Regions from separate parts of the Arthrobacter sp. S2(2024) genome, predicted to be linked through region 1. Evidence: riboswitches for the same ligand, from Rfam matches in the RefSeq annotation. Region 1 holds a riboswitch; the other holds the start of a gene.
The links. Region 1 has a riboswitch for S-adenosylmethionine ahead of VLA65_RS02155 (hypothetical protein). Riboswitches for the same ligand answer to the same signal wherever they lie in the genome.

Region 2: linked by a shared signal. The riboswitch ahead of VLA65_RS04635 (aminotransferase class V-fold PLP-dependent enzyme) and the one ahead of VLA65_RS02155 (hypothetical protein) in region 1 are both predicted to bind S-adenosylmethionine.

What each region holds. Positions count from the first base shown of each region.
Region 1 covers NZ_JAYKZI010000001.1:460,641-481,895, forward strand. Annotated here, with positions in the region: gene VLA65_RS02100 (ABC transporter ATP-binding protein) at 1-30, opposite strand, end outside; gene VLA65_RS02105 (MFS transporter) at 302-2,341, opposite strand; gene VLA65_RS02110 (MarR family winged helix-turn-helix transcriptional regulator) at 2,353-2,835, opposite strand; gene VLA65_RS02115 (thiamine pyrophosphate-binding protein) at 3,015-4,745, opposite strand; gene speB (agmatinase) at 4,742-5,815, opposite strand; gene VLA65_RS02125 (exo-alpha-sialidase) at 5,998-8,658, opposite strand; gene VLA65_RS02130 (amino acid transporter) at 8,939-10,927, shown strand; gene VLA65_RS02135 (P-II family nitrogen regulator) at 11,003-11,344, opposite strand; gene VLA65_RS02140 (ammonium transporter) at 11,341-12,756, opposite strand; gene VLA65_RS02145 (helix-turn-helix domain-containing protein) at 13,027-13,602, opposite strand; gene VLA65_RS02150 (sodium:solute symporter) at 13,906-15,438, shown strand; SAM riboswitch class IV at 15,520-15,639, shown strand; gene VLA65_RS02155 (hypothetical protein) at 15,654-15,974, shown strand; gene VLA65_RS02160 (hypothetical protein) at 15,999-16,187, opposite strand; gene VLA65_RS02165 (VIT1/CCC1 transporter family protein) at 16,455-17,639, shown strand; gene VLA65_RS02170 (matrixin family metalloprotease) at 17,687-18,607, shown strand; gene VLA65_RS02175 (polysaccharide deacetylase family protein) at 18,710-19,663, opposite strand; gene VLA65_RS02180 (purine-cytosine permease family protein) at 19,675-21,186, opposite strand.
Region 2 covers NZ_JAYKZI010000002.1:205,107-208,672, forward strand. Annotated here, with positions in the region: gene rsgA (ribosome small subunit-dependent GTPase A) at 1-302, shown strand, start outside; gene hisN (histidinol-phosphatase) at 362-1,174, shown strand; SAM riboswitch class IV at 1,335-1,447, shown strand; gene VLA65_RS04635 (aminotransferase class V-fold PLP-dependent enzyme) at 1,483-2,895, shown strand; gene VLA65_RS04640 (class I SAM-dependent methyltransferase) at 2,947-3,566, shown strand, end outside.

The sequences.
Region 1 (21,255 bases):
GGAGTAGCGCCGTATCAGGGTGACAAGCATGCCCACGGATCCTTAATGAGAGTGCGCGAATGAATTACTGCGAATGACTAAATACTGCGAATGACTAAATACATGGATAGCAGCAGGCGCTGACAGTATTAGTCCCTCAACTCTACGAAATCCGTTGCCCCAGCGAAATATCGATAGCCAAATATCATCCTTGCGGCGTAGCTGAGCCGCTGCAGCGCTTCAAAACTCGCTGCAGCGGCTCCCGTCGCCAGCCTGGCAGGCTCCCGGCCCGCGTCCTGCGGGCGGTGGAGGCGGACTCCCCCTAGCCCGCGTGCCGCCCGGTTTCGCCCGCCCGCGAGGCATCACCGGCGAGGAGCAGCAAGGCAGCCCGTTCCTGGCGGCGGCGTTCCCGCTTGAGTTCCTTGCGCAGCGCGGCCAACTCCTCGGCGATCCGCGACTGCTCGACGGCGGTGGCAAGTTGTTCTTGCACGCGTACTTGGAGCTCGCGCTGCGCCTTGCTCAACTGAAGCTGTTGTTCGGCCAGCAACCGTTGGGTGCGGGCCAGCTGGTCCTGGACTTCGCGCAGGCCAGCTGCCGGATCGGGCCGTTCCTGCGTCAGGATGCGGGCGAACTCAAGGTCCAGCTCATCGTGCTCCTTCTCGGCTGCCGCTCGGGCGCGGCTGGCACCCAAGGGGGTGCCGGCGTCGTCGGCTGCTGGGACAAACCCAGCGGACTCGATAACCGGCAGGGTGGAGGTGTCCAGAGTCATCCCGGCCTCGCCGGAAGCGTTTGCCAGCAATTCCCTCTCAGGCGTTGCGTCCACGGTTTTCCGCAGTGGAACTTCCTTGATGAAGAGCACTGCGATGAACGCGACCAGGGCAATCGCCGCGGAGATCATGAAGATCTGGGCGGTGGCATCGCCGTAGGCGGCCCGCATGATGTCGCGGATCGGGGCCGGCAAATCCGTCAGGTCCATGCTCGCATTGCTGGAGCCGCCGCTCACCGGGATGTGTGCCGCGGCGAGGCCTTGGGTGGCAAGGTCCTTGACGTGCGTGGCCATGATGGCACCGAGCACCGAAACACCGATCGCACCGCCGACGGAGCGGAAGAATGCCACGGACGCGCTGGCGGTGCCGATGTCCTGCGCGCGGACGGTGTTCTGGACCGCGAGGACCAGGTTCTGCATGAGCAAGCCAAGGCCCAGCCCGAAAATGGCGGTGTAGCAGCAGGTGATCCACAGTTCGGTGGTGTGGTCGATGGTGCCGGTGAAGGCAAGGCCACCGGCCAGGAACACGGTACCCGCCAGGAGGAAGCGCTTCCACTTTCCGAAGCGGCTGATCAGCTGGCCGGATGCCACCGAGCCCAAGAGGTTGCCCGCAATCATGGGCAGCGTCAGGAGGCCGGCCTCGGTAGGCGTGGCGCCACGGGCAACCTGGAAGTACTGGCCAAGGAACGTGGAGGAGCTGAACATCGCGATACCGACGGCCACGGAGGCCAGGATCGCCAAAGCCGTGGTGCGCTGGGAGATGATCTTCAGCGGAATGATGGGCTGGGCCACCTTGGATTCGACCACTACCAGCAGGGCGAGGAGCAGCACGCCGCCGCCCACCATGAGGGCGGATTGCCAGGAGATCCAGTCGTAATAGTCCGGGTTGCCGGCGAAGGAAACCCAGATCAGGAGCAGGCTCACGCCCGAGGTCAGCAGGATGGAGCCGAGCCAGTCGATCTTGGCGGGGCGCTTGATGTGCTGGATCTTGAGGGTCACCTGGAGCAGGATGAGTGCGACGACGGCGAGCGGCACGCAGACGAAGAACGTCCAGCGCCAGCCGAGCGGGCTGTCAACGATGAAGCCGCCGAGCAGCGGGCCACCTGCGGTACCGACCGCCATGACGGCGCCCATGTAACCCGAGTACTTGCCGCGGTCCCGCGGCGGAATCATGGTGCCGATGATGGCCTGGGCCAAGGCGGTGAGGCCGCCCATCGCGATGCCCTGGATGACGCGGGCGGTGAGCAGGAAGGGAATGCTCGTGGAGAAGCCCGCCATGACCGAGCCGGCCACGAAGACCACGATGCTCAGCTGGACCAGGAGCTTCTTGTCGAAGAGATCGGCGAGCTTGCCCCAGATCGGGGTAGTTGCGGCGTTGGCCAGCAGTGCGGCCGTGATGACCCACGCGAAGTCCGTTTGCGTGCCGTGGAGATCGGACATGATGGTCGGGAGGGCGTTGGCCACGATGGTGCTGCTCAGGATGGCGGTGAAGAATGCCGCGAGGAGGCCCGTCAGGGCCTCCATGATCTGGCGGTGCGTCATGGGCGCGGATGACGCCGGTACCGCCGTCGAACGTTCTTGTATTCGGGTTGCCATTGCTGCTGCTCCTAAGCTGTGTGGTTCAAGTGGTGGGAGCCGGCCGCCGTTGCCCGGACTGAGTGGTTGAGTGATGTGGTCAATTTCTCCAGGACCTGCCCTGCTTCCAAGGCGTCTTCCTCGCTCCACTCCGCGAGGTAGGCCCGCAAATTGAGGCTGCGCTGTTCTTCGAAGTTCCGGACCTTTTCGATGCCGGCTTCGGAGAGGGCCACCAATTGGGCCCTGCCGTCGGCAGGATCGGGACGGCGGACCACCAAACCGAGTTCCTCCAGTTCGGCGATGTGCCTGCTGAGGACCGGTGGGCTGACGCCGAGCCGGGATGCGAGCTTCGTGGCCCGGGACTCCCCCTCGCCGATGAAGCGCATGACGCCTTGCAAGGCGAACCCGACGTCGGCATCCTTCGCGATGTTCGCGGTCACGATGCAACGCAGCACCCGCTGGAGATCGAAAATCTGATGGACGAGTTCGGTTGCTGTGCTGGATGCTACAGCCATGGAAGACACCTCACTTTTGTTTGCCTAAAGCAACTATACGCCCAAATGATTGCTTTGGGAAACTAATGATGTGTGAGATGCGTTAAACACCGAGCGCGAGCTGGCAGTTAATGCCCTCATCTTTCGAAAAATGGGTCATTACCTGCCAGCTCGCGCTGGGGTGTGAAGCGTCTGCGGTGTCAGTCGCCCAAGTGCGTCGGGCCGAACATCTTCAGGAGGGTTTCAACCACGACGACGTTGGGGCCGTCCGCGGCGAAGCCCTCTTTGAGCGCGTCCCCGACGTCCTCCGGGGCCACCCTGCGGGCCGGGACGCCGAAGGCCTCGGCGAGCTTGACGAAGTCCGGGCGGGCGAGCTCGGTGGCCGTGGCCTTGCCGAAGGCGCCCACCATGTATTCGCGCAGGATGCCGTAGCCGCCGTCGTCCACGATCAGCCATGTGACCGGGACGTTGTGCTGCTTGGCGGTGGCCAGTTCGGAGATCGAGTACATGGAGGACCCGTCACCGGAGACGGCCAGCACGCGGCTCGGCTTGCCCACGGTTTCCAGTCCCACGGCACCCCCGATGGCCGCCGGGAAGCCGTAGCCGAGGCCGCCGGCGCCCTGGGCGGAGTGGAACTGGCCCTCGCGGGAATCCCAGCAGCTCCAGCCCCAGTACGCGGAAATCGTCATGTCCCAGAAGGTCTGCATGTCCGCCGGAACGGCCTCGCGGATATCGGCCATGAACTTCAGTTCCTTGCCGAGGTCCTGCTCTTCAAGCCGCGCCTTGACCTTGGCGAGGGACTCCTTGACGAGGCCCTCGGGCGTGATGCCGTGCCAATCCGGTGCCGCAGCCGTCGCAGCAAGTGCCTCGTCCAAGGCAGAATCCAAGGCGGCAAGGGCCTGGCCGGCGTCAGCCCGGATACCCAGGCCGGGCCGGTTGGACTCGAGGACCCGGGGCTCGGCGTCGATCTGGATGATGCGCCCGCGCGGTTCGAAGGTGAAGTAGTTGGACGTCACCTCGCCCAGGGAGGAACCGATGACGATCAGCACGTCGGCGTCCTCGAGGACGTCCGTCATGTGGCGGTCTTCGATCCAGGACCGCAGGGACAGCTCGTGGGTCCACGGGAACGCTCCGTTGCCACCGGGAGTGCAGATCACCGGGGCGCGGAGTTTCTCGGCGATAGACAGGAGCGACTTTTCGGCCCGGCCGCGGCGCGTGCCGCCGCCGGCGATGATCGCCGGACGCTTCGCCGCCGAGAGCCACTTGACGGCTTCGCGGATCAGCTCGACGCGCGGCGGGTTGTCAGCCGCTTCGGCGAGGGCGTCCTCCACCGGCGGAACCATGATGGGGTCCAGGAGCACGTTCTGCGGAATCTCGATCCACACCGGGCCCTGCGGAGAGGAAATGGCCTCGGTCCAGGCATCCTGGATGGCCGAGGGAATCCCGGACGCGTGCTGGATGAGGCGCTGGCTCTTGGTGACGTTCGCGGCCGAGGCTTTCTGGTCATCGAGCTGGTGGAGCATGCCCTTCCGGCGCGCCCCCAGACCTTCCAACGGGATCTGGCTCGCGACGACCACCATCGGCACGCCGGTGGCATACGCTTCCTGCAATCCCGCCAGGGACGTCAGCGCCCCCGGACCGGTGGAGAGGAACAACACCCCGACCTCGCCGGTGGCACGAGAGTACCCGTCCGCGGCGAACGCCGAGTTGTTTTCCACGCGGGAGGACACGAAGTGAAGCTTGCCGCGGCCCATGGCGTCGAACAGGCCCAGGGCGTGCTGGCCGGGAATCCCGAAGACGGTCTTCGCACCGAGCGCCTCGAGGGTCTCGACGACGAGGTCCCCGCCGTTGCGGACAGGCCTGCCAGGGGCCTCCGGCCGCGAGGGGCCCCCGGCCGAGCTTGCGAGGGTGGGGAGCGGCTGGGGATTCACTTGAGGGCCTCCGCAGCGTTGGCGACGAAACCGGCCGGGCGCCGGGATTCCTGGCCAAGCGCCTGGGAAGCGTAGCCAGTAAGGGCGCCGTGGCGGCTGCCTTCGACGGCGTTGTCCGCCATGAGGGTGACGAGCTCGTAGGCAACGTGGCTGGCCGCCACGCCCGTGATCTCGGCGTGGTCGTAGGCCGGTGCGACCTCGACGATGTCCGCGCCCACGAGGTTCATGCCGCGGAAGCCGCGGATGATTTCGAGGAGCTCGCGGCTGGTAATGCCGCCGGCTTCAGGCGTGCCGGTACCCGGAGCGTGGGCTGGATCGAGGACGTCGATGTCCACCGAAATGTACAGCGGACGGTTGCCGATGCGGTCCCGGATCTTGGCCACGGTTTCGAGGACGCCCTGGTAGTAGACGTCCGCCGAGGTGACGATGCCAAAGCCGAAGCGGTGGTCGTCGTCGAGGTCCTTCTTGCCGTAGAGCGGGCCGCGGGTGCCGACGTGGCTGATGGCCTCGGTGTCCAGGATGCCTTCTTCGACGGCGCGGCGGAACGGGGTGCCGTGGGTGTACTCGGCGCCGAAGTAGGTGTCCCAGGTGTCCAGGTGGGCGTCGAAGTGAAGCATGGCAACGGGCTCGCCGGCGCGTTCGGCGGCGGCGCGGAGCAGCGGCAGGGCGATGGTGTGGTCGCCACCGAGCGTCACGAGCTTGCTTCCGTTGGCGGTCAGGTCCAGCGCGTTCTGCTGGATGGTCTCGATAGCCTCGTTGATGTTGAACGGGTTCACGGCCATGTCGCCGGCGTCGGCAACCTGGATGTTCTCAAAGGGGCTGACGTCCCAGGCCGGGTTGTACGGGCGCAGCAAACGGCTGGCTTCACGCACGTGGTTGGCGCCGAAGCGGGCGCCGGGGCGGTAGGAAACACCGGAGTCGAAGGGGACGCCGACCACCGTGACATCGACCTTGGCAACCTGGTCCAGTCGCGGCAAGCGGGCATAGGTGGCAGCACCGGCATAGCGCGGGATTCGGGCCGAATCAATGGGACCGAGGTTGCCGTTGGCCTCAATACGAAGCTCTTCCAAAATGCGCCACTCCTTTGTGAATAGGTGGATCGGACAGTGACTGTGACACCAATCATACACTCAAAGTTGTCTTATATGCATCACTTGTTTACATCAGCAAAAACCGCCGTAGTCCCCTCAACAAGACTGGGCCGGGCGCCTTTGCGCCCGGCCCAGCTTGTCATCTCATGCCTCCTCCCGGGCTACTTGTTCCCGAAGGGCGTCACTTGGAAGTCTCCAAACGACACTTGATGGCCGTCCGTATCCAACACGACGAGGCTGTCCATTCCGTTTTTCACATCGTCGGGCAGCACGAAGGTCAGGGTGTTTTGCTGCGTCGGGAAGAACCAGCCCAAACGGTAGCTGCGCTTGTTCAGGTAGACGTAGTACCACTGGCCGTACTCCACGTTGTGGACCGTCACGGTCTGCCCGCTGCGGTACTTATCCGTTCCGAGCCCCAAGTCCAGCGGCGGATTCGCGCCGATCAACTCCTGGGAAGCCACGGCTGGCTCCGAACCGGGCTTCGCAGGCTTGACCTTCAGCTCGACCGCTGGCCTGGCCAGCTGAAGGGACGCAAGCTTGGCACCGTTGTTCGCGCTGACCGGGATGGTGATTGCCGGGAGTTGCTTGGCCGCGATGTCGGCGTCGGCCAGCGTGTAGGTGGAGGTGAGGTTGACCGACTCGCCCACGGCCAGGGTTGGCTTGGACAAACCAATGGCCGCAGCCGAAAGGTCCGTCAACGCCACATTGCCGCTGTTGCTCACCGTGTAGGCGAAGGTGACGGTATCGCCCGAACCGGCAAATCCATCCCCGTCAACATCATTGAAGGTGGGGACCACCGATCCGTTCACTTGGGGATGACGGACCATCAGATCCACCTCGTCACCCGTGACCGTGTAGTTCTGGGTGGCAGCCCCACTGCCGGTCACCTGCCAGACGGTGCTGGGGACGAAGAATCCCTGGGCCGCTTCGTCTGCCGTCACGGTGTGCTGCGCGGTGCCGCAGAGGTAATTGCCCCACACGGCAAGGGCGCTGAACCGGCAGTTGCCCGAGCCTGGCGGCAGGAACGGTTGGAAGTTGCCGGACTGCGGGACAACGGATTCCGTGACGTTGCCCGTGCTGTACACCCGGAACTTGTAAGGCACCGTACTACCTACGGCGTACGGGTGGCTTGCCAGGTCCCGTCCGGCGTCATTGCGGGCGCCGAAAATGTAGGCGCCCACCACGTTGCTGGCGGAACCACCCGAAACCGTCACGGACACGGGTGCGGTAATCGACGACCCGCCCACGTTCAACCTGGCGGTCAGGGGAACCGCACCTGCCTTGGCGTACGACGGCGCCGCGACAGTCAGCTGTACAGTCGCCGAGGCGCCCGGATCGAGGGAGGCGAGCTGCGCCGTCGTCGACGTCCAATCCTGCAAGGCATCAAGGCTGACGGTCGAAGCGGGAAGCGGTGAACTGTCGTTGTTGGTGACGGTCACGCTGAGCTGGGCGCTGCCACCGTTCGTGACGGTGACGGCACCGGGGACGACGACGGCGGCAACCGGGCTCAGCCAGGCCGTGTCGAATTTCCCGAAGGTGATGGTGTTGCTGTCACCTTCGTACAGGACGCCGAAAGTCCCGTCCGAAAGGGGACTCAGGGTGGAGTAGGACATGCTTCCGGGCTTGAAGACGCGCGAGGAGCCCCACGTTTTGCCGTCGTCGGCAGAGTAGCGCACAGTGCCGTCCACCCGCGCGCCGCCGGCGGTTGGAGTGGGCGAATTGGAGAAGAGCAGCTTCTTGGCATCCGCCGATCCTGCAGCCGCGTCCGGATACATCCTGGTGATCGAGCCGTTGTTCCGCGGATCCGGGAGTTGCGTCTCGGCAACAGGCGTGCTGTACGTGACACCGCCGTCGGAGGAATACGCCACCTTCCGGAAATGCGGATTGGCGCCGGTGCTGTCCCGCGAGTTCAACATGACGCGGCCGTCGGAGAGTTCCACCGCCTTGTTCTCGTCCATGCCCGTTCCGGTGGGCTTACCCATGTTCCACGTCTTGCCGTGGTCATCGGAGTAGACGCTGTACGCCTGGATCTGGCGGCTCCCGTCGGGCTGGACAATGGTTCCGGCAAACTGCTGGATGAGCCTTCCGGCGTGCGCTCCGTACTTGAGCTGGATGCCCTCGCCGGACGAAGCGAACATGCTGACCACGCCGCCAACGTTGGGGACGCCGTTGACAGTGCTGCCGTTTGGCTTGACGGTACTGGTGACCAGCGGACCTGCAAACCCAGCGTAGGCGGAACTCGCCGCGTAGCTGGAGGGCACAGGCAGGGTGGGCTGATTGACCGGATCCGTGGACCACGTGAGTCCGCGGTCGGTGGAGACGGACACTTGCGAGCTGATCACGTTGGGGTCGGAGTCGTCGTTGCCGAGCACGCTGCCCGCAAATCCCTGGTTCTTCGAGTAGACGTGGAAGTTGAACACCGTCCCGGTGACTTTGTCCACGACGTAGCTGGGGTCGCTGAAACCGTATTTCTGTACGCCCGCTGAGCCCATCTGTCCCCGAGCGATGAAGGTGGGACTGCCCCACGTCTTTCCGCCGTCGGTGCTGCGCCGCTGGACGATCGAGTTGGCCGAGGGTGAATCGCCCCCATCGGGACGGCCATCGTAGGAAGCCAGGAGGACTCCGTCGCCCAAGTCCGCGAGCGCGACGATCCGGTAATACTTGCCGAGCACGGGGTCGATGGCGTTGTCACCGTTGGAAGCCAGGACCTGCTCGGCGTAGCTTCCCGGAGGGTTGGAGGGAACGTTGGGACTCGGGAATGGATCCAACGCGGCGTAGGCGGGCACAACGGTTGACGTCACGAGAACTGCGGCGGCTGCCAAGGAGACGGCTAGTCTGCCCCGACTCCATCCCGGCCGCCTCCTGACCCTGTCACTGAGTAGCGGGTTATTCATGCGTAGCCCTTTCGTTTTTGGTCACATCCAACATAGGACGTTCTATATGCTACGTGATGCCGCTCACATGCCAAATGCTTGAATGCGTCTTTCCTGGAAGTGACCCGCCTCACAAGCGGCGTAAAGATTCCATAAAGACGGGCATCCACTCCCCGGTACACCCGTACGCTCCATCTGGAGCAGCTTCCAGGCTGCGCGAAAGGACCATGTGACAACGCTGACCAGGCCGCCGGCCGAACCCTCTGACCGGCACAAGCCCGCGGGCGACATCAAACAGGGGCAATTCAAGCGATGGCTGCTCGACGGAATGCCTGAGACCTCGGGAAAACGCCAGGGTCCACACGGCAAGCCGGACGAGGGCCACACTCCCCAGTCCTGGTGGAAGGTCATGTGCCTCACGGGCGTCGACTACTTCTCCACCCTCGGCTACCAGCCCGCCATTGCGGCGCTCGCGGCGGGTATCGTTTCGCCGCTCGCCACGATTGTCCTGGTGGCCGTCACCTTGCTCGGCGCCCTGCCGGTCTACCGCCGGGTGGCTTCCGAAAGCGCCCGCGGCGAAGGCTCCATCGCGATGCTTGAGCGGCTCCTCCCCCGGTGGGGCGGCAAACTCTTCGTCCTCGCCTTGCTGGGATTCGCCGCCACGGATTTCATGATCACCATGACGCTCTCCGCCGCGGATGCGAGCGCCCACGCCATCGAAAACCCTTTTGCACCGGAATGGCTCCATGGGCAGGAAATCACCATCACCCTGGCGCTCATCGCCGGGCTTGGCGTGGTGTTCCTCAGGGGATTCAAGGAGGCCATCAACGTCGCCGTCGTGTTGGTGGGCGTCTATCTGGTGCTGAACGCCGTCGTCGTCGCGGTCGGCTTGGCGCACGTGGTGACCGAGGCGCATGTGGCGACCGACTGGTGGGCTGCATTGAACCAGCAGCACGGCAACCCGTTGATCATGGTGGGCATCGCGCTCCTGGTCTTCCCGAAACTTGCCCTGGGCCTCTCAGGGTTCGAGACAGGCGTCGCGGTCATGCCCCAGATCAAGGGCAGCCCGAGCGACACGGAGGAAAATCCCGCGGGCCGCATCCGCGGCACCCACAAACTGCTCACGACGGCGGCACTCATCATGAGTGCCTTCCTGGTGGCCTCGAGCTTCATCACCACGTTCCTGATTCCGGCCGCTGAATTCCAGCCGGGAGGGAAAGCGGACGGTCGAGCCCTCGCATTCCTTGCGCACCAATTCCTGGGCGACGGCTTCGGCACGGTGTATGACATCAGCACTATCGCCATCTTGTGGTTTGCCGGGGCCTCCGCCATGGCCGGCTTGTTGAACCTCGTGCCGCGCTATTTGCCGCGTTTCGGCATGGCCCCGGCGTGGACCAAAGCCGTCCGCCCGCTGGTCCTCGTCTTCACTGCGGTTGGATTCATCATCACGTTGGTCTTCGAGGCAAACGTGGAGGCCCAAGGCGGTGCCTACGCCACCGGCGTCCTGGTCCTCATGACCTCGGCCTCGATCGCAGTCACCCTGTCCGCGCGCCGGAAGAAGCAACGGGGCAAGACCCTCGCTTTCGGTGCTGTGGCGGTGGTCTTCGCCTACACCACGGTGGCCAATGTGGTGGAACGCCCGGACGGTATCAGGATCGCTGCCCTGTTCATCCTCGGCATTGTCCTGGTGAGCTTCGCGTCGCGGGTACGCCGGTCCTTCGAACTGCGGGCTACCCACATCAAGATGGACCAGATGGCCCTCGAGTTCACGGCATCGAACGAGGAAGGCCCCATCCGGATCATCGCCCACGAGCCCAAGCGGCTGAGCGCCGACCGGTACGAGTTGAAGCTGCAGCATGCCCAGCAAGCCAACCACTTGCCGGTGGACAGCCACGCGATCTTCATCGAGATCATCGTGGATGACAGCTCAGATTTCGAGCAGGAACTCCTCGTGGAAGGCAAGGTCCGGCACGGCTTCAAGATCCTGGAGATCCACAGCAACAACGTGCCCAACACGCTGGCCGCGGTACTCCTCCACATCCGCGACGTCACGGGACTCATGCCGCACATCTATTTCCGCTGGACCGAAGGCAATCCGATCGCCAACCTGAGCAAGTTCCTCTTCTTCGGCGAGGGCGAGATTGCACCGGTGACCCGCGAAGTGCTGCGCGAAGCCGAACCGGACATCACGCGCAGGCCATGGGTGCACGTGGGCTGAAATGGGCTGAACATGGCAGTGTTGGTGCCGCTCGCCGCAGAGCGGCACCAACAGAGCGGCACCAACACAGTCTTCCTAGCTGATCGCGGAGGCGCCACGCTCCCCGGTCCGGACCCGGACGGCTTGCGAAACGTCGACCGTCCAGATCTTCCCGTCTCCGAACTGGCCCGTACTTGCACCGGAGATGATGGCGTCCACTATTCCGTCCACGAGATCGTCCGTGGCCAGGACCTCCACCCGGATTTTGGGAAGGAGATCGGAATTGTATTCCGCGCCCCGGTACACCTCCACGAAGCCCCGTTGCTGGCCGTAACCGTTGGCTTGGCTCACGGTCATCCCGTTGACTCCAAAGTGTTCCAAAGCTTCCCGGACCTCGTCGATCCGCTCCGGCCTCACGATGGCCGTGACCAGTTTCACGTCGACGCCTTGCTGCGCATCCGATCTGTTTTCCCGTTGGAGCTGGCTTCTGGGTCACCGCTGGAACTCGACGGAGCTTTGCCGTTCTGCGGTTCTCCCGGATTGAAGGACCCGCCAATCATGGCCAGCTCGTAGGCTGTTTCCGCGTGCTCCGTGATGTCGATGCCGGCCAGCTCTTCGTGCTCCTTGACGCGCATGCCCACCGTCTTGTGGATGGCGAGCCCGATGAGCGTCGTCATGATCGCCGTCCACGCAGTGACCACCAAGGCCGTCAATATTTGGGGCCAGAATTGGCTTAGGCCGCCGCCGTAGAAAAGGCCGCCTTCAGTCTTTGCCGAGGGTACCGCGAAGAATCCGAGGGACAGGGTCCCCCACAGGCCGCCGACAAAGTGGACGGCAACAACATCCAAGGAGTCGTCCAGGCCGATCTTGAACTTCAGTCCGATGGCCAGTGCACAGACGGCACCCGCGATGACGCCGATGACGATGGCGCCAATGGGGTCCACGAATCCACAGGCCGGGGTGACCGCAACCAAGCCGGCGACCGCGCCGGATGCGGCACCAAGGGACGTCGCGTGGCCGTCGCGCAGCCTTTCGACAAGCAGCCAACCGAGGAGCGCCGCGCTTGTGGCCAAGAGGGTATTCGTCCAGGCGAGCGCGGCAATTCCATCAGCGGCCAGTTCCGAACCGGCGTTGAATCCGAACCACCCGAACCACAACAGGCCTGCCCCGAGCATCACGAAGGGGAGGTTGTGCGGCCGGATGTTGGGGTCTTTCATGAATCCGAGCCGCTTGCCGAGCACTACCGCAAGCATCAGCCCTGCCATGCCGGCGTTCATGTGGACGACGGTGCCACCGGCAAAGTCGAGGGCCGAGATCTTGCTGCCGATGATCCCTGTGGATCCGAAGAGGCCGCCGCCCCAGACCCAGTGGGCAATAGGAGCGTAGACAATGGTGACCCAGAGGCCGGCAAACAGCAGCCAGGGGCCAAACCTGACCCGTTCGGCCACCGCGCCACTGATCAGTGCCACCGTGATGATGGCGAAGGTGGCTTGGAACCCTATGAAGACCATGTCCGGCAACCCCGGGGCTTTCCCGCCGATGACGCTGGCCAGTCCGCTGAGTCCGAAGTTCGCGAAGGGATCTCCGATGAATCCGCCAAGGGTATCCGGGCCGAACGCGAGTCCGTAGCCCCACAGGGCCCAGACCACCGCGACAACGCCGATGGCGCCAAAGCTCATCATCATGATGTTGAGGACGGACTTCATCCTGACCAGGCCGCCGTAGAAAAACGCCAAACCTGGCGTCATGAGAAGGACGAGGGCGGAAGCTGCAAGCATCCAGGCTGTTGCGCCTGGATCGAGGGTCTGGGGGTTCACATCCAGCCCTACGCTGAAGAATACTGGGTTCATTTCGGGAGCCTTCCTGCATATACGGCGCTCCATGGCGCCCGCACGGCGAGACCATTTTTAAAACGAACAGGTCCTGGTACCCCACGGGATACCGACCTTGACGAGTTGCCTTGACTCGAAGGTACAGTCGCCCTGTTTCAGCAGTCGGCACGGATCATTTCAGGCACGTAACACCGAAGGCCCCAGGGTTAAATCCCGGAGTCAGTCATGTTTCAGGCGTGTTACGCCGCGTGTCGGCCACATGCGGTCCCGTATCGCAAAGTGCTGGCGTCAGCGGCTGGCTGCCGGCACCAGGATCCAGAGCACTTCAACGGGCTCGTCGGTTGGATTGACCCAGGTGTGCGGCTCGCGGCCCGGGAAGGACAGCGTGTCCCCCTCTTCGAGTTCGTACTCCTCGTTGGTGAGGATCAATTTGATGCGGCCCTTGACCACGTGCAGGACGTCGACGTCGCAATCGACGGCGTAAAGCTCGGCTTCTCCCCGGCCGCGGGGTTCGATGGAAGCCTGTAGGATCTGCAGCCGTCGTTCCGACCGGGCGGTCAGGAGCCGCTCCACGATTCCCTGGCCGCCAAGCGAAATCCGCGGCCCATCGTCGCGCCGCGTCAGGTGCGTCTCAGGTGCGGCGAAAAGATCGCCGATGGAGACTGAAAGAACTTGGCAAAGCGTCACAAGGGAAGCGACCGACGGCGATGTCAGGTCACGTTCCACCCGGCTCAGGAACCCTTTGGTCAGGCCGGTGGCGTCGGCAACCTGCTCGATGGTGAGCCGCTGCGATTGGCGGGCGGCACGGATTCTGGAACCGATGGCAACGGGGACATTGCTCGGTTCAACGGGGAGAGCCTTCATTCACGAACCTTTCAGGCCGTTTCTGCGGCCCTGTCATTGCAGCAATAGTAGCCGGATCGCCCGCGCGGCAGGGCCTTTGGCAAGCTGGAGGAGCGCCGATGAGTCCGCTGGGCGAGACAGCACCTTGACTGTTACTCGCATCACTACGTAACCTCATAGGCAACAAGTGTTGTTTGTGAGGCATACATCACAGACTACTCTCCCCAATCACCAGCGCAGAGACCTTCCGCAACCCGCAACGAAACCCAGCGGACCGGCGTCGGAATCCCCAAGGGCTCTGCGCATCACTTTCAGGAGCCAACCGTGGACTCTTCGTTCATCAATATTGCGATCGTGGTGGTGTATTTGCTCGCCATGCTGGCCTTCGGCTGGTGGGGCAAGTCGCGCACCAAGAACAACAGCGACTTCCTCGTGGCAGGACGCCGCCTCGGTCCGATGCTCTACACCGGCACCATGGCCGCAGTCGTCCTCGGCGGCGCATCGACGGTTGGCGGCGTCGGCCTCGGCTACAAGTTCGGCGTCTCCGGCATGTGGCTGGTTGTCGCGATCGGTTCGGGCGTGCTCCTCCTGAGCCTGCTTTTCGCCGGCACCATCCAGCGGCTGAAGATCTACACGGTCTCCCAGATGCTGAGCCTGCGTTACGGACAGCGCGCCACACAGACTTCCGGCATCGTCATGCTCGCCTACACCCTGATGTTGTGCGCCACGTCCACGGGCGCCTACGCCACCATCTTCGTTGTCCTCTTCGGCTGGGAGCGCTGGCTCGCCATCGCCGTCGGCGGCGCAATCGTCCTGGTCTACTCAACGATCGGCGGCATGTGGTCCATCACCCTCGCCGACCAGGTGCAGTTCATCATCAAGACCGTGGGCATCTTCTTCCTCATGCTCCCGTTCGTCCTGAACGCCGCAGGCGGCTTCGATGGCATCCGTGCCCGCGTTGACGCCAGCTTCTTCCAGTTGGACGGCATCGGGGCACAAACCATCATCACGTACTTCGTGGTCTACACCCTGGGCCTGCTGATCGGCCAGGACATCTGGCAGCGCGTCTTCACCGCCAAGACTCCCAAGGTGGCCCGTTGGGGCGGTGCCACCGCGGGTATCTACTGCGTCCTGTACGGCGTCGCCGGCGCATTGATCGGCCTTGCCGCCCGCGTGGCACTGCCCAACATCGACGTGAAGGCCCTCGGCAAGGACGTCGTCTACGCCGAGGTTGCCACGCACATCCTGCCGATCGGCATCGGCGGCCTCGTGATGGCCGCAGCAGTCGCGGCCATGATGTCCACGGCTTCCGGAGCCCTCATCGCCGCGGCCACCGTTGCCCGCGCCGACGTGGTCCCGTTCGTGGCCAGCTGGTTCGGCAAGACCATCAACACCGACGACACCGAGAACCCCGAGCACGACGTCAAGGCCAACCGCTACTGGGTCCTCGGACTGGGCATCGTGGCCGTGTTGATATCCATGGCGGCGCAAGACGTCGTGGTCGCCCTGACCATCGCCTACGACATCCTGGTGGGCGGCCTGCTGGTTGCCATCCTGGGTGGCCTGGTCTGGAAGCGGGGCACCGGTATTGCCGCGGCCTGGTCCATGGCCGTGGGGTCCGTACTGACCCTGGCCCTGCTGATCGCCTATGCCACGGGAATCATCCCCAGCGAAGACGGCGTCTACGCCAACGATCCCATCTATTGGGGCCTCGGAGCCTCGTTGCTGGTGTACGTTGTGGTCTCGCTGCTGACGCCTCCCACGGAGCCCCAGGTCCGCGAAGCATGGGACCGTCGCGTCGCCGGAGGAGTCACCGAGGAACTCCCGTTGGAGGCCCACCCGGTGGCCAGCCACTAAGTTTCACTGAGTCAAGTACGACGGCGGCGCCGCACCTTTTTCCGGGGTGCGGCGCCGCCGTCGCATGTACAGTAGGAAGAGCTTCAAGAGATGCGGCGCCAAGCTCCGACTTGCCACACGCCAACCCCATGTTCACGGGTGGTTCGGATGAAGAAGCGGCCCGGCTCGGACCAGAGACAACCGAACGGGCAAGAGCAACTCCACAGGAGAAGGCCATGCCTTTCGAAAACGGCGCCACCGCCATAGCCGACCGCACCACCCAGCCCAGCACCCTCTTGTCGCCCCGCCCCCGCCGGGTGGACGAATTCGTCCGGGTGATTCCCGGCGTCGACCTCTCCCAAGGCTCCGTCACGTTCGTCGTGGACGGAAACCTGGAACGCTATTGGCACCATGAGCCGCGGCTCATCACCCAAGCCCTTTCAAAAGCGGTCCAGCCCGCCCGCTGGTTCCCCGCCACACGGAAACTCACCCTGACGGTGGCGGCAACCGGGCACCGGGCAGGCGTGCAGAGGCACTTCATCCTGAGCGCGTTTTAGCTCCGGGGTTTAGCGAGCCCGGGGCTATTCGAACTCTTCGTCCTCGCGGTGTTCCTCTGCGTCGAGCGGAACCACCCGTTCGTCGTCGTCGAGGACCTCGGATTGTTCCTCCCAGTCCTCGTCCACCTCAAGGTCTTCGCTGTAGTCGTAGGCGGGATCGGCCTCGACCGTGGGACGGTCGGGGTGGCGGGCGTGGGTTTCGGTGCTGTCCATGGTGCAACCTCCGTTCGACGTGCCGCTGAGCCCATCGCACAGGCACATGAGGCAGCCGGTCACCACGCTACCCCGCCAATTCGTGGACCCTGTCCATCCATCCCAGCACTGCCCCCAGCCGCGGTCAAGGCCTCCCGGGAGCCTCCCGTTTTTGAGGCGCGCCTAAAACGTCCAGTGAGGATTGCCAGCCGAAAAACCGCGGAAATTGGCGATAGAGTGGAGCCGCAATGAGGCGATGAAGCCCGCCCCAGCAACCCAGGAGTCCCGGTGCACCCGCACGCAGATCCACAGAACCCGACAGATCCAGACAACACGCATCCCGACAATCCCTCGGACCAAAGCAGTCCATCGCAAGACGAAGCGGCCCCCAAGACTCCCCCGTCGTCGGACATCAAGCGCTGGCGTCAGTACTTGGCGGACGAGCGGGCCGAGGCCGCCGTGTACCGCCAACTGGCGCAGCGCCGCGACGGCGAGGAACGCGAAATCCTGTTGGCACTCGCAGAGGCCGAGGGCCGCCACGAGGCACACTGGCTCAAGCTCCTCGGGGAACATGCCGGCATGCCGAAGGCGGCCTCGATCCGAAGCCAAATGCTCGGCTTCCTCGCCCGGAACTTTGGATCAGTGTTCGTGCTGGCCCTCGCCCAAAGGGCTGAAGGCCGCTCGCCTTACGCGAAGGATCCAGCAGCGACCCGCGCCATGGCGGCTGACGAACAGATCCACGAGGAAGTAGTCCGCGGCCTGGCGACGCGCGGCCGCAACAGGTTGTCCGGCACTTTCCGCGCGGCCGTATTCGGCGCCAACGACGGCCTTGTCAGCAACCTTTCACTCGTGATGGGCATGGCGGCCACCGGCGTCCCCGCCACTGTGGTCCTGTTCAGCGGCATCGCCGGCCTGCTGGCAGGCGCGCTGTCCATGGGTGCCGGCGAATATGTCTCTGTCCGCTCGCAGCTCGAGCTCCTCAAGGCCACCCGCCCTACCCAGGCCACGCTGACCGCAGCCCCGGCCCTGGACATCGAGCACAACGAGCTGGTCCTCGTGTATCTGGCCCGGGGCATGTCCCGCGAAGCCGCCGAACACCGGGCCGCTGAACGCATGGGCGTCTACAGCTGCGATTGCGATCCCAGCCTCTCCCTGCACCCCGAAGTGGAAGAAACCGTCAATGAGCACGAGGCCGTGGGCTCCGCTTGGGGCGCCGCGATCTCGAGCTTCTGCTTCTTCGCTTCGGGCGCCATTGTGCCCATCCTGCCGTTCATCTTCGGCATGACCGGCTTCGCGGCGCTTGCTGTGGCCGGTACGCTGGTGGGCATCGCGCTTCTGTCGACCGGCGCCGTCGTCGGCTTGTTGTCCGGAACCTCGCCGCTGACCCGCGGCCTCCGGCAGCTCGCCATCGGTCTCGGCGCGGCCGCGGCCACGTATGGGCTGGGCTTCGTCTTCGGCGCTGTCATCGGTTAGTACCGCCGGCCCGCTGGGGTGCCCGGTACAGGGATTTGGGGGAAGACTTGCATTCAAACTACGGGTACGACGGCGGCCCGCCGCCCAAGCGCCCCAGCACCGCGCTCGCGCTGTTCCGAAATTTGATGCTGGTGGCGGTGGTCGCTGCCGTAGCCGTGTTGGTCAGTGGATTCCTCCGGGGCGACCCTGGAATCACCGGCTTGCTTCCGAACCTGGCCCCGTCCGCCCACGCCACGGCAAGCAGCTCCGGGCCGGGCGGGGCTCCCGGACAGGGTCAGCCAAAGGCGGCCCGCGCGCCGGATACACCGCCGCCTGGCCTGGAAGAAGCCGGCCACCCGCTTGGCTCCCCCGCCAAGCCTGCGGTGGCCAGCAACTCCTTCAAGTTCCTGGCCACCAATGCCGACGGCACCCCCGTGGGCTACTCTCCGTGCCGGCCACTGCACTACGTGGTCAACGCGGCTCTCGCCCCGGCCGGATCCGAGGGGCTCATCGCCGACGCCATTGCAAAGATTGCCGCTGCTACGGGCCTCACATTCGTTGACGACGGCACCAGCAAGGAAACCCCCTCCGAGAAGCGCAAGCCGTACCAGCCCGCGCTCTACGGAGACCGTTGGGCCCCGCTGCTGATTTCCTGGACCACTCCCGAGGCGGCTCCCGCATTGACAGGATCCGTCATCGGAACCGGCGGCAGCACCATGTACAGCTTCGGCACCGGACCCAAGAGCTACGTCTCGGGAAGCCTGGACTTGGACGCCCCGCAAATCACGGAACTGCTGGGCGTCTCCGGCGGCGCCCATTACGTCTCCGCAGTGATCCAACACGAACTTGGCCACGTGGTTGGCCTTGACCACGTAGACGATCCGATCCAGCTCATGTACCCGGAGATCGGCGCCCCTGATGGTTTGGCGGCCGGAGACCTGAATGGACTCTACAAACTCCACACCGCTCTGTGCCGCACCGACCTGTAGCCCGGCCCACCCTTAGCCCGGCCCACCCAACTAGCTCGCATTAGGTGTCGTTTTGGGCCCTGATAACGACAACAACTGCGAGTCAGTTGGGTGGGGACGGGCTTAGTTGGGGGCGGGTAGTAGGACGCGGGCGGACGTGAAGCTGGCTCCTGCGCCCGGGTAGGACGGGACCTCGATCCGGGCGTGGCTGTGGATCTCGTTCACCGTGGCCTTGGTGTGCTCGGCGATCCGTTCCAAGGTGGTCACCCACATCCCGTCCATGGCCTTGACTCGTCCGATCAGCTGCTCCAAGGCAACCGCCTTGGACGGACGGCCGGAGATGAAAGGGTGGTTGGTCAAGACGAAACAGCTGCCTTGGGTGTGGTGGGCTTCGGCTTCGAGGGTCCACATCTCCAACACCTTGGCCGGACTCTCGATGACCCCGCTGCCTGTCACTCCCGGATAGAACGCGTATTGTTCCCAATCGTCCAAGGCCCAATCCACCGGGATCTCCACGATGTCCCGCGAATCACCCGAATCCGAGGCAACCGCCATGCGGTAGGGGGCATCGCCGTCGAGCAGGCTTGAATCGTAGAGGAAGCCACGGTCCGCGAGCAGCGCCGGCGAATGCCAGTTGAGCTCCCACCACGGTGCCCTGTAGCCGACCGACCTGACCCCGGCTACCTTCGCGAGCGCGTCGAGCCCGCGGTCCAGGTAGTTGGCCTCGGTGGCGGCGTCGATTCCCTGCATTGGCTCGTGCAGGTAGCCGTGGTGGGCGACTTCATGGCCGCCGTCGACGATCCGCCGCACCACGTCCGGGTAGCTTTCCGCCGTGAATCCCGGGATGAAGAAGGTTCCCTGGATCTCTTGGCGCTCGAGGATCTTCAAGAGTCGCGGAACAGCAACCCTCGGGCCGTAGGACTGGTGGCTCATGAGGGACATGCGCCTGGTGCTCGTGGGATCGTGCGCGATGGTGCAGGATTCGGCGTCGACGTCGAAGGTGAAGGACGCCGCTGCCCTGAAGCCTTCAGGCCAAGTGATCGAGTGTGCCTCGTCGGGGAAAGCGTTGGTGGTCATCGGGTGTCCTTTCAGTCGTTGACCAGATTGGCGACGGCGTCTTCCGCAAGCGGCTGCGACGCTGCGGTCTCGGAAGACAGCGGAAGGTACCGGGCATGGACCCGTGGGCCCAGCGCGCCATAGACTGCCGCGGCAACAAGTCCGCCTGCCAGCCAGGACAAGTCGATCCCGCCCATGGCCGTGGCGATGGGGCCTTGCATGATCGGCAGGACGCCGTACATGAACAGCCACGTGGCAAAGATGCCTACCAGGAGCGCGGTGATCCCGGCCCAGTTGAACGCCGGGAGCCGGCGGGTACCCACAGGGTCGAAGAGCCGGTCGACTGCTACGGGGCTGCGCTTGTCCACCCAGAAGTAGTGCACCAACATGATGCCTCCCCACGCGGCTACCCACGCCACGAGCCCGCCGAGCCACGTGCTCAGCGTTGACGCGAAATCCTCCTGCAGGATGAAGAACACGACGCCGACCAGGGCAAGGAGTCCGACGAAGAGGTTCAAGGAGCGACGCTTGACCTTGATGTCCAGCGCCTGGGCAGCTACCGAAAAGGTGTAGATGTTCAGGATGTTCGTCGCGATGGGACCGTGCAGCACCAGGAAGAGCACCGGGATGGCCAGCACGCCGAAGTTGTCCACGATGAGGTGGCCGGGATCGGCCGTGCCGCTTTTCGTTGCCAAGCTGGCGCCAAGGATGCCGAGCCACACCACCGGGAGGAACTGGCCGAATACGGAGGCCAGGTAGACCTTGTGCTTGGGGACGGACTTGCTGACGAAGCGTGAATAGTCCGCCGCGTAGGTGAACCAGGTGATCCCCCAGCCGATGCCGATAACCGTCATCACGGTGGTCATGGCCGCGATCCGCGCGCCGCCCTCAAGGACAGCACCGGGAGGGCCTGCGTAACCCCAATCGATGTTCATGCCGAACCAGGCCACGGCGGACATCGCGATCAGCACCACGATGGTGGGCGGGACGGTCCACTTCTCGAAAGCCGCGATGGCCTTGTAGCCGAACCAGGCGATGGTGACCTGGGCGGACATGATCAGGAAGGCCACCAGGATCTTGGGGCCTACGTTGGGCTGCTCGGGATCGACCATGCCGAGCTTGCCGAGGAGTGCCATCACGAGGTCCAGGATGATCCAGGTGTTGACGGCGCACCAACCGATTCCGAGGAGTGCCTGGATGGCGCTCGGGAGGTAGTTGCCGCGGCGGCCGAAGACGGCCCGGGCCAGGACCATGCCGGTGGCACCGGTCCGCTGGCCCAGGAGGACAAACAAGCCAAAGAGCGCCATGCCGATCAGGTTTCCCACCACCAGGACCGTGACGGTATCGGCAAAGCCCAGTCCAAGCTGGACGCCGAGGGCCCCGAGGACCCAGTTGATGGGGGCAAGGTTTGCGCCTGCCCAGATCCAGAATTGGCCCGCTACGCTGCGGGTACGCGCTGATTCGGGAATGGACTGCAGGTTCTGTTCGACGTCGGTCTGCGCCGTTGCAGCCCCAGGCGTCGCAGTGGATAAGTTCTCGTGCATTGGGGGGATCCTCCGTGTAGGAAAGGGACTCCTTCAATGTATGTGCCCCACATCACAGCAACAAGATAC
Region 2 (3,566 bases), on a different contig from region 1:
TCAGCGACGCCCCTGGCGGAAGCTGGATCATCGATACGCCCGGCATCCGTTCTTTCGGCCTCGCCCACGTGAACCCGGACCGCATCCTGCACGCCTTCCCGGACCTGGAACCGGGGACGGAAAGGTGCGAGCGGGGTTGCAAGCACGATGCCTCCGCCGTTCGATGCGGGCTGGATTCCTGGGTCGCCGAAGGCCACGCGGGCGAGGCCGGCCCCGCCCGCCTCGCATCGCTCCGCAGGCTCCTTGGTGCGGACCCGCGCATGGAAGCCCAAGAGGCCAAGGAACTGGGTACGGTCAACTAACTCAGCGCATGCCGTCCTACCTCCCCGGCTCACCGGCGAATAGACGGTAGTTTGGAACCATGACCCAACCCGATTCGAGCTACAACGACGACCTGCGGCTGGCCCATGTGCTGGCCGATTCCGTCGATTCCCTGACAATGGAGCGGTTCAAGGCGCTGGACCTCCAGGTGGAGACCAAACCCGACCTGAGCCCAGTCACCGATGCCGACAAAGCCGCCGAGGAAGCAATCCGTGGGCAGCTCTCCCGCTCCCGGCCCCGCGACGCCGTCCTCGGCGAAGAATTCGGCAGCACGGGCCACGGCTCGAGGCGTTGGATCATCGATCCCATCGATGGGACCAAGAACTTCGTGCGCGGCGTACCCGTCTGGGCTACGCTCATCGCCCTCGTGGACGAGGGCGAAGTAGTAGTGGGGCTCGTGAGCGCTCCGGCGCTCGGCAAGCGTTGGTGGGCGGCCAAGGGCTCCGGCGCCTACATGGGCCGGTCGCTGGCCGCCGCCACCCGGTTGAAAGTTTCCAACGTGTCCCGGCTCGAAGACGCCTCGCTTTCCTACTCCGAGCTTTCCGAGTGGAAGCAGCACGGGAAGCTGGACAACTTCCTGGGCCTCGAGAACGATGTCTGGCGCAGCCGTGCGTACGGCGATTTCTGGTCCTACTGCCTCGTTGCCGAGGGTGCCGTGGACATCGCGGCCGAACCCGAACTCCAGGTCTACGACATGGCCGCCCTAGTGCCGATCGTGACCGAGGCAGGCGGACGCTTCACATCCCTGGATGGCGCGGACGGCCCCTTCGGGGGAAACGCCGTCGCCACTAACTCGATCCTGCACTCCGAGGTCCTCAAGAGGCTCAACCCCGAACTCGACGACCTTCTGTAGCCCCTCCTGTTCACTGAATAAACGACGGCGGACGTCCCCTTTTGGGGGCGTCCGCTGCTTTTTCTTCGGCTGAAGGCACATTTTTCGGGCGGTGTAACAATCCGCTTAACAATCGCGGTCACATTGGAACCCGCCTCGCCGGTGTCCTACTCTCTTTACAGGTCACGAGTGCCAGCGCGAAACCCCGGTTTGCTGGCCGGCAACCCTCCATCGCGGCGGGGTGCCCCGGGTGACGACCCGGCCGGTCCGGAACGGATGCGGCAAGCGCGGACCCCCTGCACGCAGGGGTCCCTCTTGAGTGAGGTCCCATGAGCACAGCCACAATTACTTCCACGGCTCTTTCGCAGCACCACGAAACCGCACAGCAGCTGCCTCGGGCATCCCGCCCGCTGGCCGCGGTCACCGGCGCGGAGTTGCAGGCACCCCTGATCCAGGGCGGCCACATCCGCTACGCCAACCTTGACTACGGCGCATCCGCACCTGCCCTGACGGTTGTTTCCGCGTACCTCAACGAGATCCTGCCGTACTACGCGAGTGTGCACCGCGGCGCAGGCTACGCCTCCCAAATCAGCACCTCCGTCTACGAAAACGCCCGCAACATCGTCCGTGACTTTGTTGGCGGACGGCCGGACGATTCCGTCATTTTCACGCGCAACACCACCGATTCCCTCAATCTCCTGGCCGGCTGCTTGCCGGTCACAGACGGCAAGCACACCGACGAAGTCCTTTACCTGGACATCGAGCACCACGCAAACCTGCTGCCGTGGCAAGGCGTCCCCCACCGAAGCATTGTTGCCGCGGAAACCTTGTCGGAGACCGTAGCCAATGTCCGCACAGCCCTCTCCCATGGTGGCGTCAGCCTCCTGGCTGTCACCGGCGCGTCGAATGTGACCGGCGAAATCCTGCCCATCAAGGAACTAGCTGCCTTGGCCCACGAATTCGGGGCGCGGATTGTGGTGGACGCGGCGCAACTTGCCCCGCATCGCCGCATCAACATCGCCGCCGCGGATGTCGACTACTTGGTTTTCTCGGGGCACAAGCTTTATGCACCGTTCGGCGCGGGTGTCCTGGTGGGCCGTCCCGACTGGCTCGACGCCGGCACGCCGCATCTGGCAGGAGGCGGCGCCGTCCGGGAGGCGCGCCTCGATTCCGTCAGCTGGGCCACGGGACCGGCCAGGCACGAAGGCGGCTCGCCGAACGTTCTCGGTGCGGCCACCCTCGCCCGGGCCACACAAGTCATCGCCAGCCTCGACCACGACGAATGGCACGCCCACGAGGCCGCCATCCGCTCACACCTGGTCGAAGGCCTCAAGGAAATCGACGGCGTGACCGTGCACCAGATCTTCAGCGACACGGATCCCGAGGACACCATCGGCGTCGTGAACTTCTCGCTCCAGGGCTACGACGCCGGACTTGTGGCGGCCTATCTCGCGGCCGAGCACGGCATTGGCCTGCGCGACGGGCGCTTCTGCGCCCACCCGCTGCTCAAGCGCCTCGGCCTTCCCTCCGGATCCCTCCGGGCCAGTTTCGGCGTAGGGTCGCGTTTGGAAGACGCCACCCGGCTCATCGCGGGCATCCAGGCGCTCAAGAGCAATGGCCTCGGTTGGGACTACGTGGTGGACGCCGGCCGTTGGGTGCCCGCGAACGATCACCGCAGCTACCCGGAATGGGCTCCCAACACTCCCGGGACCGCGGGCGCAGCTCCGTGCAGCACCGACTGATTGCGGTAGATTCGTAGGGTATTTTTTCCTGTCCTACGAAGGAGTTTCCGCGTGGCCCCGCGACCCAAAGGCACGTCAGCCGGCCCCAAGCTCTATGAGGAACGGCGCCTTGAACTCGGTCAGAGTTTCCAGGACGGCGGAGAGCACTATGACCGTGTCCGGCCCGGATACCCCGCGGATTCAGCTGACTGGCTGCTGCCGGAAGGCGCGCGGGACGCGGCAGACATCGGCGCGGGCACCGGAAAGTTCACATCGCTCCTCGTCGAGCGCGGGCTGGCGGTGTCCGCAGTGGACCCCTCCACGGACATGCTCACGCAACTGCGCAAAACGTATCCACAAGTGATCGCCCTGGAGGGTACGGCCGAGGCAACTGGACTGGCGGACTCAGCATTCGACGTCGTCAGCGTTGCGCAGGCCTGGCACTGGTGCGATCCCCTCGCCGCCAGCACCGAGATCGCCCGGATCCTTCGGCCCCAGGGTGTGATCGGCTTGATCTGGAACCAGCTGGACACGTCGGTGCCCTGGGTCCATCGTTTGTCTCGCATCATGCATGCCGGCGATGTCCACAAACCGGACTTCCGGCCTGTGGTGGGCCGGGAGTTCGCCGGCCTCGAAAGCCATGTGACGCGTTGGGAGGATCCCGTGACTCCGGCGGACATCCTCGAACTCGT